Regions from separate parts of the Solwaraspora sp. WMMB762 genome, predicted to be linked through region 3. Evidence: riboswitches for the same ligand, from Rfam matches in the RefSeq annotation. Region 3 holds a riboswitch; each other region holds the start of a gene.
The links. A riboswitch is a leader RNA that binds a small molecule or an ion and turns the genes downstream of it on or off. The one in region 3 is predicted to bind cobalamin.
Positions count from the first base shown of each region.

Region 1: another riboswitch for cobalamin. It lies ahead of cobN (cobaltochelatase subunit CobN); the one in region 3 lies ahead of ACN27J_RS26280 (ribonucleoside-diphosphate reductase subunit alpha).
Region 2: another riboswitch for cobalamin. It lies ahead of ACN27J_RS03620 (VWA domain-containing protein); the one in region 3 lies ahead of ACN27J_RS26280 (ribonucleoside-diphosphate reductase subunit alpha).
Region 4: another riboswitch for cobalamin. It lies ahead of ACN27J_RS18775 (hypothetical protein); the one in region 3 lies ahead of ACN27J_RS26280 (ribonucleoside-diphosphate reductase subunit alpha).

Region 1 covers NZ_JBMHMD010000001.1:773,945-778,131, reverse strand. Annotated here, with positions in the region: gene ACN27J_RS03710 (precorrin-2 C(20)-methyltransferase) at 1-401, opposite strand, end outside; gene ACN27J_RS03705 (precorrin-8X methylmutase) at 398-1,036, opposite strand; gene ACN27J_RS03700 (precorrin-3B synthase) at 1,033-2,322, opposite strand; cobalamin riboswitch at 2,440-2,570, shown strand; gene cobN (cobaltochelatase subunit CobN) at 2,627-4,187, shown strand, end outside.
Region 2 covers NZ_JBMHMD010000001.1:754,183-758,369, reverse strand. Annotated here, with positions in the region: gene ACN27J_RS03620 (VWA domain-containing protein) at 1-1,931, opposite strand, end outside; cobalamin riboswitch at 2,012-2,139, opposite strand; cobalamin riboswitch at 2,251-2,424, shown strand; gene ACN27J_RS03615 (CbtB domain-containing protein) at 2,457-2,657, shown strand; gene ACN27J_RS03610 (CbtA family protein) at 2,675-3,433, shown strand; gene ACN27J_RS03605 (hypothetical protein) at 3,502-3,843, shown strand; gene ACN27J_RS03600 (LuxR C-terminal-related transcriptional regulator) at 4,043-4,187, shown strand, end outside.
Region 3 covers NZ_JBMHMD010000001.1:5,848,461-5,852,647, forward strand. Annotated here, with positions in the region: gene ACN27J_RS26265 (putative N-acetylmannosamine-6-phosphate 2-epimerase) at 1-578, shown strand, start outside; gene ACN27J_RS26270 (ROK family protein) at 578-1,561, shown strand; gene ACN27J_RS26275 (hypothetical protein) at 1,539-2,093, opposite strand; cobalamin riboswitch at 2,187-2,396, shown strand; gene ACN27J_RS26280 (ribonucleoside-diphosphate reductase subunit alpha) at 2,538-4,187, shown strand, end outside.
Region 4 covers NZ_JBMHMD010000001.1:4,211,128-4,215,314, forward strand. Annotated here, with positions in the region: gene ACN27J_RS18770 (short-chain fatty acyl-CoA regulator family protein) at 1-1,377, shown strand, start outside; cobalamin riboswitch at 1,746-1,964, shown strand; gene ACN27J_RS18775 (hypothetical protein) at 2,275-2,577, shown strand; gene ACN27J_RS18780 (MerR family transcriptional regulator) at 2,672-3,622, shown strand; gene ACN27J_RS18785 (glycine hydroxymethyltransferase) at 3,703-4,187, opposite strand, start outside.

The DNA of each region.
Region 1 (4,187 bases), 5.1 Mb from region 3:
GTCGGGTACCGGTCGGCCAGCCGCTTGTGCAGGTGCATGTAGGAGCCGTAGAACAGCGGGTCGCCCTCGGCGAGCACGACCACGGTCCGACCAGCGTCGAGATGGGCGGCGAGCCGCCGCGCGCAGTCGGCGTAGAACTCGTCCATCGCCGCCCGGTAGCCGCCGGGATGGGTGCTGCGCTCGGTGGTCACCGGGTAGACCAACGCCTCCTCGATCTGTCCCGCGCGCAGGTACGGCTCGGCGATGGACCGGGCGACGCTGCGACCGTGCCGGGCACTATGGTGCACGATCACGTCAGCCGCAGCGATCAGCCGGGCCGCCTTCACGGTAACCAGTTCCGGGTCACCCGGGCCGAGCCCGACGCCGTAGAGCTGACCCGGTCCGCCGCGACGCGCGTTCAACGCCCCACCTGTCCCTCGTCGTCGTTGGCGATCGCGTTGAGTGCGGCGGCGGCCATCGCGCTGCCACCGCGTCGTCCCCGGACCACCAGGTGTTCCAGTCCACCATGGTCGATCAAAGCCTGCTTGGACTCGGCGGCGCCGATGAAACCGACCGGTACGCCGAGCACCGCCGACGGCCGGCCGGCACCGGCGTCGACCAGCTCCAACAGCCGGAACAGCGCGGTCGGTGCGTTGCCGACGGCGACCACCGCGCCGTCGAGGCGGTCGACCCACAGCTCGACGGCCGCGGCGCTGCGAGTGGTGCCCAGCCGGTCGGCCAGCTCGGGCACCCGGGGGTCGGACAGGGCGCACAGCACCGGGTTGTCGGCCGGCAGCCGGCGCCGGGTGATGCCGGCGGCGACCATCGTGGCGTCGCAGAGGATCGGCGCGCCGGCCCGCAACGCGCCCTGGGCGGCAGCCACCACCTGCGGCGAGAAGACCAGGTCGTCGACCAGGTCGACCATTCCGCAGGAGTGGATCATCCGCACCGCGACCCGGGCCTGCTCGGCGGTGAGTCGGCTCAGGTCGGCCTCGGCACGGATGGTGGCGAACGACTGCCGGTAGATCTCTGCCGCGTCGCGGATATGGTCCATCATTGCTCCTCACGTGCGGTCTGGACGGCCGCACCAAGGGCGGCCCCGGTCGGGAGGCGGATGCTGGTCCGGTCGGGGGCGTCGATCTGGTACCCGTCACCGGTGGCGGTCACCCGGACCATCGGACCGGCCGGACTGCCGCAGCCACGCTCACAGCCGATCCAGTGCACCGGAAGGCGGTGACGACGCCCCGGTGCTGGCACACCGCCGGTCGGGGCCGGCCGCCCGGTGTGCGTCGCTGCCGCGTCGGCGCGCACGTCGGCCCGGGACCGGGCACAGCCCGGCAGCCCGGCGCAGGCGGTCACTCCGAGCCACGGCGAGTCGGGGTCGGTAACCAGCCCGGCGCGGGTGAGCCGGTCCGCCCAACCGGCGGGGTCGGTGACCCGGGGCAGCACCACCCCCCGCCACGGCGTGATCCTCAGCTGCGGCGACGCGGCCGCGAGCAGGTCGACCTGGTCGACTGTCAAGCGTCCCAACGGGACCGCCACGACGAGGGCGAAGTCGCCGTCGGGACGGTGCCGCACCCCGACCTGCGCGACGGGGCCGCCGGCCGGCGTCAGTGGTTGCCACCGCCGCGCGGTACGCCGTACCCCGGGTGCGGTGCCGGCCCGGATCACGACGCGGTCCAGCGCTGCCGGAGTCAGGTCATCGAGGCGCCACGCGCTGCCGGCCGCTGCGTCCGGATCGTCCAGGAAGGCACGGGCGGCGGCGACCGCGACCCGTACCGCGTCGGCGGGCCGGGCCCGCAGCCCGTGGTCGGCACCGGCGAGCAGCACGGTCACCTCGTCGTCCGGTCCGGGCAGCAGACCGACGTCGGCTCGGGCCGCGACGGTGTCGCCTCGGCCATCGTCGATGGCGAAGAGGAACCGCCCGGAGAGCCGGGCCAGGTCCGGCTCCGCGCAGATCGCCGCGTCGAGGGCGCGGACCTGCGCCCCGACGTCCCAGGCCGCCGGGGTGTCGATGTCGGCGAGGGCGGAGCCGAGGATATTGCGGACCCGTTCGTGCGCGGTCGACGGTAGCAGCCCGGCCGTACGCAGCCGGGCGGCGAGCGGTCCGGTGGCGGCGGCCGCGACCGCGCGCACCTGGACGTTTGCCCGGCTGGTCAGTTCGAGATGTCCATCACCGTGGTCGCGGGCGACGGCGGCCAGCAGCCGCAGCTGGGCGGCGGTGAGCAGCCCTCCGGGGCAGCGGATCCTGGCCAGCAGGCCGTCGGCGGCCGGGTGCAGTTGCACGGCACCGGGGCAGGCATCGGGTGCGCCCCGGGCGGGCGGCGATGGCAAGGCGGGCACCCGGCGGATACTACGGGTCGTCCCCGGACGGCGGCCGCCGCACAGCGAATACATCACACCTTGACGAAACGTCCGCCGGTCGTGACAGTGTTCGGTAGCCAGACGCGGCGACAAGCGGAGGAAGTCCGGTGTGAATCCGGTGCGGTCCCGCCACTGTCACCGGGGAGCAGACCCCACCGACGGCCACGGTCCCCTCAGTCGGGTGCCGGAAGGCCGGGGCGAGCGTTGATCCGGGAGCCAGGAGACTCCGGTCGCCGCGACCGACGACCCGGGGCGCGGACCCCGAGGGAGGACCGGGCGTCCGATGATGCTACTTTTGTCCACTTCAGATACTGATCTGTTGAGTGGACGGGCCAGCGGTGCCGACTGGCGCCTGGCAAACCCGACCCGGCTGTCGGTCGACGACCTTCCGCAGCTGCTGTCCGGCGTCGACCTCGTGGTGGTCCGGCTGCTCGGCGGCCGCCGGGCCTGGCCGGACGGGATGGACGCACTGCTGGCCGACGGCCGCCCCGTGGTGGTGCTCAGCGGTGAGCAGGCACCCGACGCCGCCCTGATGGAGCTCTCCACCGTACCGGCCGGGGTGGCCGCCGAGGCGCACGCCTACCTGGCCCACGGCGGCCCACCGAACCTCGCCGAGCTGCACCGGTTCCTGTCCGACACGGTGCTGCTCACCGGGCACGGCTTCGCCGCGCCGCAGCCGGCTCCGGAGTGGGGCGTACTGGAGCGCACGAGCGTGCCGGCGGCACCGGGGCGGCCGACCGTGGCGGTGCTCTACTACCGGGCCCACCACCTGGCCGGCAACACCGGCTTCGTGCACGCGCTGTGCGACGCGGTCGACGCCGCCGGCGGTCGGGCAGTGCCGGTCTACTGCTCGTCGCTGCGCTCGGCCGACCCGCAGCTGCTGGCCACCCTGCGCCAGGCCGACGCCCTGGTGGTGACGGTGCTGGCCGCCGGCGGGACCAGACCGGCGACCGCCGGCGCCGGGGGCGACGACGACGCCTGGGACGTCGGCGCCCTCGCCGAGCTGGACGTGCCGATCCTGCAGGGGCTCTGCCTGACCAGCTCGCGGCAGACCTGGGCGGCCAGCGACGACGGACTGTCCCCGTTGGACGCGGCCACCCAGGTGGCCATCCCCGAGTTCGACGGCCGGCTGATCACCGTGCCGTTCTCGTTCAAGGAGATCGACGCCGACGGGCTGTCGGTCTACGTCGCCGACCCCGAGCGGGCCGCCCGGGTCGCCGGGATCGCGGTCCGCCACGGCGCGCTGCGGCACATCGCGGCGGGCGACAAACGGATCGCGGTGCTGCTGTCGGCGTACCCGACCAAGCACGCCCGGATCGGCAACGCGGTCGGCCTGGACACCCCCGCCAGCGTGCTGGCGCTGCTGCGGACGTTGCGCGAGGCCGGCTACGACGTCGGGCCGCCGGACGGTCCGGACGCGGTCCCCGGCCTGGCCGACGGCGACGGCGACGCGTTGATGCACGCGCTGATCGCCGCCGGCGGGCAGGATCCGGACTGGCTGACCGAGGATCAGCTGGCCGGCAACCCGGTGCGGATCCCGGCCGCCGACTACCGCCGCTGGTACGCGGAGTTCCCGGCCGAGCTGCGCGAACAGGTAGAACGGCACTGGGGTCCGCCACCGGGCGAGCTGTACGTGGACACCTCCCGCGACCCCGACGGCGAGATCGTGCTCGCCGCGCTGCGCGCCGGCAACATCGTGCTGCTGGTGCAGCCGCCGCGCGGCTTCGGGGCCAACCCGGTGGCCATCTACCACGACCCGGACCTGCCGCCGAGTCACCACTATTTGGCCGCGTACCGGTGGCTGGAGCACGGCTTCGGCGCGCACGCCGTGGTGCACGTCGGCA
Region 2 (4,187 bases), 5.1 Mb from region 3:
AGCCATTCGGCATCGAAGCCGGTAGCGAGCCGCCGAGCCAGGCCCAGTCGCACCGGACCGGACTCGCAGTCGAGTACCACCATCGCGGTGCCGGCGAGCAGCGGCGCCAGGGCTATCGGATTCGGCCCGCTGGTCGACCGCCCGTCGGTGACCAACAGGACCAGTGGCCGACGGCGTGGCTCGCGGCGGCGCTCGGCGGCGACGGTGGCGGCGGCGGCCCGCAGCCCGGCGGCGATCGGGGTACGGCCACCGGTGCGCAGCTGCGCCAGCTTGGCGACGGCCACCTCGTGGCTGCTGGTCGGCGGCAGCACCACGTCGGCGGCGGCACCCCGGAAGGTGATCATCCCGATCCGGTCCCGCCGGTGGTAGGCGTCGCGCAGCAGCGACAGCACGGCGGTCTTGACCACGGTCATTCGCTGCCGGGCCGCCATCGACCCGGAGGCGTCGACCACGAACAGGATCAGGTTCGCCTCCTGGCCGACGTAGCGGGCCTGGCGCAGGTCGGCGGGGGTGATCCGGCGGGCGCCCCGGGATGCGGCAGCGCGCACCGTGGCCGGTAGATGCACCGTCGACGGTCGTCCGGTCGGTGATCCGGAACCGACCACCCGGCCCCGGTCGGCGTGGGCCGCCGAACGTCGGCCGGGCGTCGCGCCGGCCCCGAGCCCGGGTAGCCGCAGTGTCCGGGGCCGGTACGCGGGCCCGGCCGCCGCCGGAGCCGGACCGCCCGGCGGTACGCCGTCCGGCTGCTCGGCACCGTCCGCCGGCCCACCGGCGTCCGGCGTAGCTGGCTCGGGCGGCGGGCCGCCGTCCGGTGGTGGCGGACCGGGTGACGGGCCGCCATCCGAGTCGGGCGGACCCTGCGACGGACCGGCGTCCGGTGGTGGCGGATCCGGCGGCGGCGCAGGACCGGGATCGTCGTCGCCGCACTCGTCCCGCAGCACCTCGTCGAGGCGCTGCTCGTCGGCGCCGGGCGGGTCGAGCGGGTCACGGCGCCGCCGGTGCGGCAGCGCCAGCCGGGCTGCGTCGGCGACTTCAGCGGCGGTGACCGCCGTCTGACCGCGCCAGGCGGCCAGCGCGACGGCGGCGCGGGCCATCACAATGTCGGCCCGCATACCGTCCACCTGGTACGCCAGGCAGATCCGGGCGATCCGGTCGATCTCGGCATCGGGCAGCGTGACCGCAGGCAGGGCCGCCCGCGCATCGCGTACCCGCAGCGCGAGCTGGTTGTCGGTGGACCGCCAGCGATCCGCGAACGCCACCGGGTCGGTCTCGTACGCCAGCCGCCGGCGCACCACCTCGGCCCGGTCGGCCACCTCGGAAGGTGCGGCCACCGACACCATCAGCCCGAAGCGGTCCAGCAACTGTGGACGCGGCTCGCCCTCCTCCGGGTTCATCGTGCCGACCAGCAGGAACCGGGCGGCGTGACTGACCGACACCCCGTCGCGTTCGACGTGGGCCCGGCCCATTGCCGCCGCGTCCAGCAGCAGGTCCACCAGATGGTCCGGCAACAGGTTGACCTCGTCGACGTAGAGCAGGCCCCGGTGCGCGGCGGCGAGCAGCCCTGGCTCGTAGGCCTTCACGCCGGCGCTGAGCACCCGCTGGATGTCGAGCGTGCCGACCACCCGGTCCTCAGTGGCGCCGACCGGCAACTCGACCAGGGCGGCCGGGCCGCGGCGTGCGGTCACCGGCGCGGTGTGCGGCCCATCGGGGCAGGTTGGGTCCGGGGCCGCCGGGTCGCAGCCGAACCGGCAACCGAGCACCCGGTCGACCTCCGGCAGCAGCCCGGCCAGCGCGCGGACGATCGTCGACTTCGCGGTGCCCTTCTCACCCCGGATGAGCACGCCGCCGATGCCGGGGTGCACCGCGGCGAGCAGCAGGGCCTGCCGCAGGTCGGGCAGGCCGACGACGGCGGTGAACGGGTACGGCGTCATGGCAGGGGCCGACAGGTGTGCATGGTGAATCCCTCCCGCGGGTGTCCACGCCCGCGTACCGGTGGACCAGCGAGCGGCCGGAGTCTCCTGGCTGCCGGATCGACGTCGCGTCCCGAGCCTTCCCGCCGTTGGGGCAGTGGCTGTCTCACGGGGACGCGACTCACCGGTCACAGTGGCGGGACCGCCCCGGATTCGCACCGGGTTCCTCCGCGCACCGCTCGTGCCGGTCATGCTCCCCCACCGACGGTCCACCGTCAATGTGGCGCCGGTCCCGGTGCCGGCCACGGCCACAGCCATTGCCCGGCCGGTCACGACGGCGGTACGCTGCGCATGCCACGGTGTTCGGGAAGCCGGTGTGAGTCCGGCGTGGTCCTCGCCACTGTGACCGGGAAGTGTCCGTTCCACCATGCCACTGGGCCGACGACGGTCCGGGAAGGCGGGACGGCTGCGACGATCCGGGAGCCAGGAGACCGGCCGTGGCACGCACCGCATCGCCACGAGGCATGGACGAGAGGATTTCCTGGCATGACTGCACCTTCTGTCGGCGGCGAGGTCACCACCACCGCCATCCGCGTACCGCTCGCCGGTTGGTTGCTGGCCGCCGTCGCGGCGGTCGTCATCTACCTGGTCGCGCAGGACAACGGGCTGGTGCTGGCCGGTGCCGCCGAGTTCGTGCACGAGTTCACCCACGACGGCCGGCACGCCCTCGGCGTACCGTGCCACTGAGCGGGCGGCCGGCTCCGATGAGCACCTACCCGTTCGGCGCGGTGCTGGGCCGCGGCCTGCTCGCCGGTGCGGCCGCCGGCGTGGCAGGCGCGGTGGCGGCCCTGCTGATCGTCGAACCGCAGATCGAGTCGGCGCTGGTCGTCGAGGAGGCCCGCGCGGCGACCGGGACGGCCGGACACAGCCACGACGAGGAGTTGGTCGGTCGGGCCATGCAGGTCCTCGGCGGGCTGGTCGCCACCGTCGCGGTGGCGCTGTGCCTGGCGTTGATCGTCGCCGTGGTCTTCGCGGCGACCCGGCACCTGCTGCCCGGCCGCGACGACTTCCGCCGCGTGGGGCTGCTCGCCGGGCTCGGCTTCGTCGTGGTGGCGCTGCTACCGGCGATCCACTTCCCGGCCAACCCGCCGGGCGTCGGCGACCCGGACACCGTCAACCAGCGCACCGGACAGTATCTGTCGTTCATCATCGCCGCAGCCGCCGTCACCTGGCTGGCGCTGCTGACCCACCGGCGGCTGACCGGCTGGGCGCGGCCGGCTCCCTACCGGACGGTGGTCGCGGCGGCGCTGGCCGTCGTCGGGTACGCCCTGCTGCTGGCGCTCTGGCCGGCCACCGGGGTCGACGTGCCCGCCGATATCCCGGCGGCGCTGCTGTGGGAGTTCCGGCTCGCCTCGCTGGCGCAGCTCGCCACGATGTGGACGGTCCTCGGGGTGGTGTTCGGACTGCTGCTCACCCCGGCCCGGACCGGTGACCGGCGGCCCACGCTCGCCAACGTCGCGTGACGGTTGAGGACGGCGCGACGGGAGCGGAGCACGGCCCGGCGGGACCGGCAGCCGGGCACCCCGCCCGGGTGACCGTCTGCCGGGGCTGCTGCTGCGGCACCCGCCGCAAACACCCGGACGTCGACCATGACCGGCAGCTCGACATCCTGCGCGCCGCCGGGTCGGTACGGGTGTCCGACTGCCTCAACGCCTGTGACCGGTCCAACGTGGTGGTGGTGCAGCCAGCGGTGTTGGCCCGCCGACTGGGTGCCCGCCCGGTGTGGCTCGGCGGGGTGCTCGACGAGACGGCACTGTCGATTGTCGTCGACTGGATCGCCGCCGGCGGGCCGGGCCTGGCCGCACCGCCGGACCGGCTCGCCGGGCTGCGCTTCGCCGCCCCCCGCTGGGGAAAATCCGCCCCGACGTCCTGACCGCCGTAGTGCCGTCGCTTGCCGGCCACCACGATCCGGCGGCCGACAAGCGACGCCCCCGAACGCGCGCCTGCCCGGATCACGGTCACCTATTGGCGCCCGGTTCGACAAGGTACGGCGCGAACCGATTGCACAATCGTGCAACCGTCCGGCGCCGTGGCCTTCTCTCCTGCGGCATATCTGTGCTGAGCTGACCGGCGTGACACGGGGAACGGGGACCATCAGGACGCACGGCCCGACCGCGGTTGCACAACTGACCCGGTGGGGCGCCTCACCCGATGCCGATCTGGTCTACCGGGCGCTGACCATGTTCGGTGCCCGCAGCAGCGGCCAGCTCGCCCACG
Region 3 (4,187 bases):
TACGGGCCGTGAAGTCCGTAGTGGACCTTCCGGTGATCGCGCTGCACAAGGAGCGGGCCGCTGACCGCGACCTGATCACCCCACGCTGGGAGCTGGTCGAGGCGCTCGCCGCCGCCGGTGCCGACGTCGTCGCCGTCGAGGCCACCGGACGGGGCGAGCTGCCGGTCGACGCTCTGGTCGCCCGCGTCCACGGGCAGCTCGGCCTGCCCGTGATGGCCGACGTGGCAACCGTCGACCAGGGCACCGCCGCCTGGGCGGCCGGCGCGGACCTGGTGGCCACCACACTGTCCGGGTACACCCCGGACAGCCCACGGCAGGAGGCCCCCGACCTCGACCTCGTCGCGGCGCTCACCGCCGCCGGGGTCCGCGTCGTCGCCGAGGGCCGGTTCGCCACCCCCGACCAGGTGCGTGCCGCCTTCGCCGCAGGCGCGTACGCGACGGTCGTCGGAACCGCGATCACCGACCCGGTCGCGCTGACCCGGGGCCTCGCCGCAGCCGCTCCACGCCCGGCCAGCCCGACCGGCCCGGCCGGTGCCGCCAGCGCAGACAGTTCGGCCAGCCTGGCTGGGCAGCACTGATGGCGGCAGCCATGGCCGGCACCGACGGCCCGGTCACCATCGGTGTCGACATCGGAGGTACGAAGATCGCCGCCGCGCTCGTCGGCGTCGACGGCGCTGTCGGCCCACTGCGCCGGGTGCCGACGCCGGCCGCCGAGGGCGCCGCCGCGGTACTCGCCGCTGCGATCGATTTGGCCCGTCAGGTCGGGCGGGACGCGGCTGGGACCCCGGTCGCCTGCGGGGTCGGCACCGCTGGCGCCGTCGACCCGGCGGGTCGGGTCACCCACGCCACCGACACCCTGCCCGGCTGGCGGGGCACCGACGTGCGGGCAGCGTTCACCGCCGCCCTCGGCCTGCCGGTCGTGGTGTGCAACGACGTACACGCGATGGCCGCCGGTGAGGCGTGGTGCGGCGCCGCCGCCGACGCCCGGGACGCGCTCGTCGTCGCCGCCGGCACCGGTATCGGCGGCGCCATCGTGGTCGGCGGCGAGGTGCTGGTGGGCCGGCACGGGTTCGCCGGCAGCGTCGGACATCTGCCGGCCGCCCGGCACCTCGGCCGACGCTGCGGTTGCGGCGCGGTCGACCACGTCGAGGCGTACGCGGCCGGCCCGGCGATCGCCGCCGAGTACGCGGCCCGGACCGGTCGCGGCGCGGCACCGCCCCTGGAGGAGGTCGCGGCGGCGGCTGCCGGCGGCGATCCGGTCGCGGTCGAGGTGACCGAGCTGGCTGCCCAGGTGCTGGGCGCGGGGCTGGCGACCGCCGCGAACCTGCTCGATCCCGAGGTGGTCGTCCTCGGCGGTGGCGTCGTCGGACTCGGCGACCGGTTCGTCGCCGGCGTGCGTGCCGCGCTGCACGCGGCGGCGCTGCCCGGGATCGACCGGCTGCCGGTGCGTACCGCCCGGCTCGGCAACGCCGCTGTGCTGGCCGGCGCCGCGCTACTCGCCGGCCGGGTCCTCACCGGCCGGATCAGCGCCGGCCGGATCAGCGCCGGCCGAGGTCGATGACGGGCTCGGCGCCAGTCGCCGCGTCGCCACCTTGTCCGCCCGTACCGCCGCCGCTGGCAGCGGTGGGCCGGGCCGGTTGTCGGTCTGGATAGAGCCACAGCGATCCGATCGCCAGGGCCACCAGCAGGTGTACGGCGGACTCGCCGCCTCCTCTGTGGATCCATCCCCGCCAGCCCGGCAGGATTCCGAGTAGCAGTTCGCGCTGCGCGGCGATGTCGGGTGCGATGACGAACGACAGGGCGATCAGCGCCATGGTCGACACGCTGAAGCCGACGACCAGGCCCACCCGGCACAGTCGGGGCCGTCGCCGGGGCCCGACGGTGAGCGCCCATGCGGCCAGGCTGCTCACGGCCGCGATCCCGAGCATCGGCAGGTACGGGGTCTGTGGCGAGGTGATCCCGGCCAGGGTGTTGTTCAGGTCGAAGACCGCACCGGCCCGCAGCCCGGTCGCCTGGATGCTGAGCACCCCGACGACGCCGACGAGCAGGGCGCCGAGCACCGCCCCGTACAGACCCCATAGCACGCTTCTCACCCGACGGACCCTCCTCCTCGCACCCGGTGCACCCGACGCCGCGACACGCCGAACACAGTATCTGGTGTTGCGTCTTCTGGCTTGCTCCCATATATGGTGTACCCCGCAGCTGGTTCGGCCGCCCCTCGGCGGTGGTCGAGGCAAGAGGGAACCCGGTTAGAGTCCGGGACTGCCCCGCAGCGGTGAGTGGGAACGACCGCCGTCACCGAGCACTGGACCCGTGGCGGGTCCGGGAAGCGACGGCCAGTAGGTACGAGCACGACGCCCACGAGTCCGAAGACCTGCCAGCGTGCCGCACGCGTCGCGTGCGGTGGTCGAAGGCCGCGCGGGACGGCCGACGCCGACGACCGGTCCACGCCGGCGGAGCAGACCGCCAGGTGGGTGACCGGTGGCGTCCTCCCCGTGTGTCCGTCGACCGGTGGACAGGCACGACAAGGGGAACCGATGCAGGTACGCAAGCGCGACGGCGACACCGAACCGGTGGACGTCAACAAGATCGTCAAGGCGGTCGAACACTGGGTCGCCGACCTGGACGAGGTCGACCCGCTGCGGGTGGCGACCCGGACGATCAGCGGACTGTACGACGGGGCGACAACCGCCGAGCTGGACAAACTGTCCATTCAGACGGCGGCGGAGCTGATCGGCGAGGAGCCGCAGTACTCGAAACTGGCGGCCCGGCTGCTCGCCGCCTACGTGGACAAGGAGGTCCGCGGCCAGCAGGTGGCCAGCTTCAGCCAGTCGATCCGCTACGCCCACGGCCTCGGGCTGATCGGCGACGACACCGCCGCCTTCGTCGCTCGCAACGCCCGCAAACTCGACGACGCTGTCGACGTCGACGGCGACCTGCGCTTCGAGTACTTCGGGCTGCGTACGGTGGCCGACCGTTACCTGCTGCGGCATCCGCAGACCCGGCTGGTTGTGGAGACGCCACAGTACTGGCTGCTGCGGGTGGCCTGCGGGCTGTCCCAGACCCCGGCCGAGGCGATCGACTTCTACCGGCTGATCTCCAGCCTGGCCTATCTGCCCAGCTCACCGACCCTGTTCAATTCGGGAACCCGGCACACCCAGATGTCGTCCTGCTTCCTGGTCGACTCGCCGCGCGACGAACTCGACTCGATCTACGAGCGGTACCACCAGGTGGCGAAGCTGTCGAAGTTCTCCGGCGGGATCGGCATCTCCTGGTCGCGGATACGCGGCCGGGGCGCGTTGATCCGGGGCACCAACGGCAGGTCCAACGGGATCGTACCGTTCCTCAAGACCCTCGACGCCGGGGTCGCGGCGGTCAACCAGGGTGGCCGCCGCAAGGGCGCCGCCTGCGTCTACCTGGAGCCGTGGCACCCGGACGTCGAGGAGTTCCTGGAGCTGCGGGACAACACCGGTGAGGACGCCCGGCGCACCCACAACCTCAACCTGGCCAACTGGATCCCGGACGAGTTCATGCGGCGGGTCGAGGCGGACGCCGACTGGTCGCTGATCGACCCGTCCGACGCACCCGAGCTGCCCGACCTGTTCGGCGAGGCGTTCGACGAGGCGTACCGGGCGGCGGAGAAGAAGGCGGTCCGGACGGTCAAGGCCCGCGACCTGTACGGGCGGATGATGCGCACCCTGGCGCAGACCGGCAACGGGTGGATGACGTTCAAGGACGCCGCGAACCGGCTGTCCAACCAGACCGGTGAGCCGGGCAACACGATCCACCTGTCCAATCTGTGCACCGAGATCCTCGAGGTCAACAGCGACGACGAGACCGCCGTGTGCAACCTCGGGTCGATCAACCTCGGCGCGCACGTCACCGCCGACGGCGTCGACTGGGCGAAGCTGCGCGCCACCGTCCGTACCGCCGTGGTGTTCCTCGACCGGGTGATTGACATCAACTACTACCCGGCGGCGCAGGCGTCGGCGTCGAACCCGCGCTGGCGGCCGGTCGGGCTGGGGCTGATGGGCCTGCAGGACGCGTTCTTCACGCTGCGGCTACCGTTCGACTCGGCGTCGGCCCGGGAGCTGTCCACCCGCGTCCAGGAGGAGATCTTCCTGACCGCGCTGGAAACCTCCGCCGGGCTCGCCGAACGGTTCGGCCCGCATCCGGCGTACGCCGAG
Region 4 (4,187 bases), 1.6 Mb from region 3:
AAACTGCGCCGGCTCCGCCGCGAGCATGGCCTCACCCAGGCCGAACTCGCCCGCCGTCTAGACATCTCCACCAGCTATCTGAACCAGATCGAGAACAGCCAACGCACGCTCACCGCGCCCATCCTGTTGCGCCTGGCCAAGGTGCTCGGCGTCGATCCGGAACACTTCGCCGACACCGACGTGGAGCGACTCGGTGCCGACGTGCGCACCGCGCTGGCCGACGAGGCGAGCGGCGTGAGCGTCGACCCGGTCGAGGTCGTCGAACTCGTCCGCGACTACCCGGCCGCCGCCCGCGCTCTGGTCGCCCTGCACCAGCGCTACCAGGACGCCGTCGGACGGGTCGCCGCCCTCGCCGGACCCACCGGCAACCCGCCGCTGCTCGGTGAGCCGCACGACGCCGTACGCGACTTCTTCTACGAGCACTACAACCACTTCGACCCACTGGACACCGCCGCCGAACAGCTCGCCAGCCACCTACGGCTGACGCCCGCCCGAGCGGCCGAGGCGCTCAGCGAATACCTGCTCGATCAGCACGGTGTCCGGGTGGTCGTCACGACTCCCCCCGCCACCGGCGAATCACGCCGGTTCGACCCGGACAGCCGGGTGCTCTACCTGGCCGCCAACCATGCCAACGGCCAACGCGCCTTCCAGATGGCCACCCAGCTGGCATTCCTCGAACACGGCGACCAGATCAGCGAGCTGGCGACCGGCCTCACCTCGCCGCCGGCGACCGCGCTGGCCCGCATCGGCCTCGGCAACTACTACGCCGGCGCGCTGCTCATGCCCTACACCGACTTCCACCGCCAGGCCGAACAACTGCGCTACGACGTCGACCTGCTCGCTGGCCAGTACGGCGTCAGCTTCGAAACCGTCTGCCACCGGCTCAGCACCCTGCAACGACCGACCCGCCGCGGAGTACCGTTCGCCTTCCTGCGCGTCGACCGCGCCGGGAACATCTCGAAACGACAGTCCGCGACCGACTTCCACTTCTCACGCTTCGGCGGCACCTGCCCTTTGTGGATCATTTACGAGGCGATCGCCGCCCCCGGACGGATCCTCACCCAGGTCGCCGAGATGCCCGACGGAAAACGCTACTTCTGGATCGCCCGCACCGTCACCCACGGCGGACGCGGACACCACAGCCCGCGCAGCACCTTCGCCGTCGCTCTCGGCTGCGAAGTACGCCACGCCCACCGGCTCGTCTACAGCGACGGCATCGCCCTCGACGACCCCCGCACCGCCACCCCGATCGGCCTCGGCTGCCGCATCTGCGAACGCCGCGACTGCGCCCAACGCGCCCGTCCGCCCGCCGCCGGCGGCCTACTCATCGACGAGAACCGGCGCACCGTCATCCCCTACGCGGTGGACCGCAGATAGCGTGCATCGAACGTGGTGAGCAAACACTACGGCACCGGCGCATCACCTTCTCCCAACGACTGGGCGTTCGGGAGCTGCCCATCCGGGACTACGCGCCACCACACCACACGGGAACACACCGGCTACGGCTTCTACCGGCTGACGCCCACGGGCACCCCTGCCTCCGGCGCACCTTCGGGACGTCGTTCTGGCCGTGTACCGACACTGGTACGGCCTGCCCGCCGAGCATCCGGTGGTACATCGCACGTTGCGCGCCAGTGGTCTGCTCGGCCCGGTGTTACCGCAGGTCTAGCGCAGCGCCGCCACCCGGGTTGTCGTCGACAGCGATGGCTTGATAGATGCCGGCCAGTTCGAGAGCTCTGACACGGTATCCTTGCCTCGCAGCCGGTCTGCTGCGGCATCCAGTCGTGGCGGCGCAAGAGGGAACCCGGTGTGAGTCCGGGACTGCCCCGCAGCGGTAAGTGGGAACGACCATCGTCGAGGACACTGGACCCGATTCGGGTTTGGGAAGTGACGGTCACTAGGAAGCCCGGGATCTCCCGGTCACGCCCACGAGTCCGAAGACCTGCCCGCTGTCCACATGCACGAGGCCTGTGGCGAGCTCGGTGACCTTCGAGGGCGGGTTGACCATCAGCGACGGCACGTCCCCCGTGCTGCGCTCGATCGCACCCTCTCCGTGCCGAGTCTTCACGGCCGGAAGGAGACAGAGGTGCGCGCGGCATCGATTCGACAGCACCGTATGCCGACCGGCATTGGCGAGCCGCACCGTCTGCGGTTCACGCTCAGGAGCATGCCATGCAAGCTCAGCGTCCGAGCACGCTGCGGGGATCGCCTCGACGTCAACCTGTGCACCTGCCGGCCGATCACCCCTGTCCCGCACCACGAGCGGAGCACCCCATGAGCAAACCGCTGCGGCCCCGACGCACGATCATCAACGGCGAAGAACTCGTCGTCCTACCGGTCGCCGACTACGAACGTCTCGCCACCGCGCGCCGGCAACTCGGAGCACGCGAGGCCCGGCTTCGTAGCCTGACCCACCAGGTGCGCGTCCTGACCGAACTGCTCATCACGATCCAGCAGTTCCTCGCGGAAGCACCGGCCTGCTGCGACACACGACGCGATGCCGACAACCAGCTCAGCGACCTGACGCGCGCCCAGCGACTCCCGCGACCCGCGTCCGCACCCGAGACGAGACCATGAGTCACCGTCACCTCCGGGAGCCCTCCGCAACCGCACCGGTCACGGCACCGTCCTCGGCGGGGGTCTGGTCGGTGTTCACGCCGCAGGGACGCCGATGAGTGACGACCGGCCGCCTCACCTCATGCCGTCCACCGGCCGCCACCCCCCGGCACCCGACGACTGCCGAACTCCGACCGAATCGCCGCTGCCCGCCGGTGCACTCGCCCGCCGGCTCGGTGTGGCCCCCACGACGCTGCGGTCCTGGCACCAGCGGTACGGGCTGGGCCCCAGCGGTCACCAAGCCGGTCAACATCGCCGTTACACGCCACAGGACGTGGCCGCGCTCACGGTGATGGCCCAGTTGACCGCGCGTGGCGTGTCCGCGGCGGAAGCCGCCCTGCAGGCTCGCCGACAGGCGACACTGCAGCCCGTCGTCCACCCTGCCGTCGACCACCACACCGAGTCCGCAGCCCGTGGGATCGCCCGCGCCGCTCGCCGCATGGACGTACTGACCCTGCGGGAAACCCTGACTGCGGCGGTCGCCGCACAGGGCGTAGCGCACACCTGGCACACCCTGGCCGGCCCCGCCTTCATCCTGATCAGCCGAGCCCGATACAGCGAGGCACGTCGAGCGCTCACCCGGCGGGTGCTTGCCCGCTGCTTGAGTGAGGTCTTCGCCACGGTGCCGCGACCCCGCTCCGGATCGCCGGTTCGGGTCCTGCTGATCGCCATCGGCGAGCGCCGCGACTGCCTGGCGCTGGACGCCGTGGCCGCCGCGCTCGCCGAAGACGGGATCGCCTCGGTGCACCTGGGCTCCGGGCTGCGAGCCGCCACGATCGCCGACGCTGTGAGTCGTCGCCGACCCACCGTCGTCGTGCTGTGGAGTCACAGTCGGCATCACCGCGGGCCAGAGCTTCTCCGGACGCTCGCTGACGTGTCGGGCTACCAGCCCGCCGTCGTGATCGCAGGGAAGGGCTGGTCGCCCCAGACCACACCGGCGGCCGGGGTGTTGGGTCCATGCCCCGAGCTCGCCGACGCGGTCGCCACCGTCGAAGGTCTGGTCTGAAACGACGCGGACCGGATCTCGCAATGGTTCACGGTCCGGGTGGCACACACGCGATAGTGATGCCACCCGGACCGGTCCGCTCAGGCGAGGTCGACGCCGGGATAGAGCGGGAATGCCGCGAGCAGCTCAGTGGCCTGCTTGCTGACCCGGTCGGCCAGGGCCGGGTCGATCTGGTATTTCGCCTTGGATCCCTCGGTCGGCGTGGTGCTGGTGAGCACGGTGTGGATCAGGTCGGCGATCTGGTCCATCTCACCGACGCCGAGGCCGCGACTGGTCAGAGCCGGGGTGCCGATCCGGATGCCGGAGGTGTACCAGGCGCCGTTGGGGTCCCGGGGAATGGCGTTGCGGTTGGTCACCACTCCGCTGTCCAGAAGGGCCTGTTCGGCCTGGCGGCCGGTCAGGCCGAACGGGTGCACGTCGATCAGCACGAGGTGGTTGTCGGTACCGTCGCTGACCAGGCGCACGCCGCGGCGCATCAGCCCGTCGGCGAGGGCCTGGCTGTTGTCGACGACCTGCTGGGCGTACGCGGCGAAGGCGGGTTGACGGGCTTCGGCGAACGCGACCG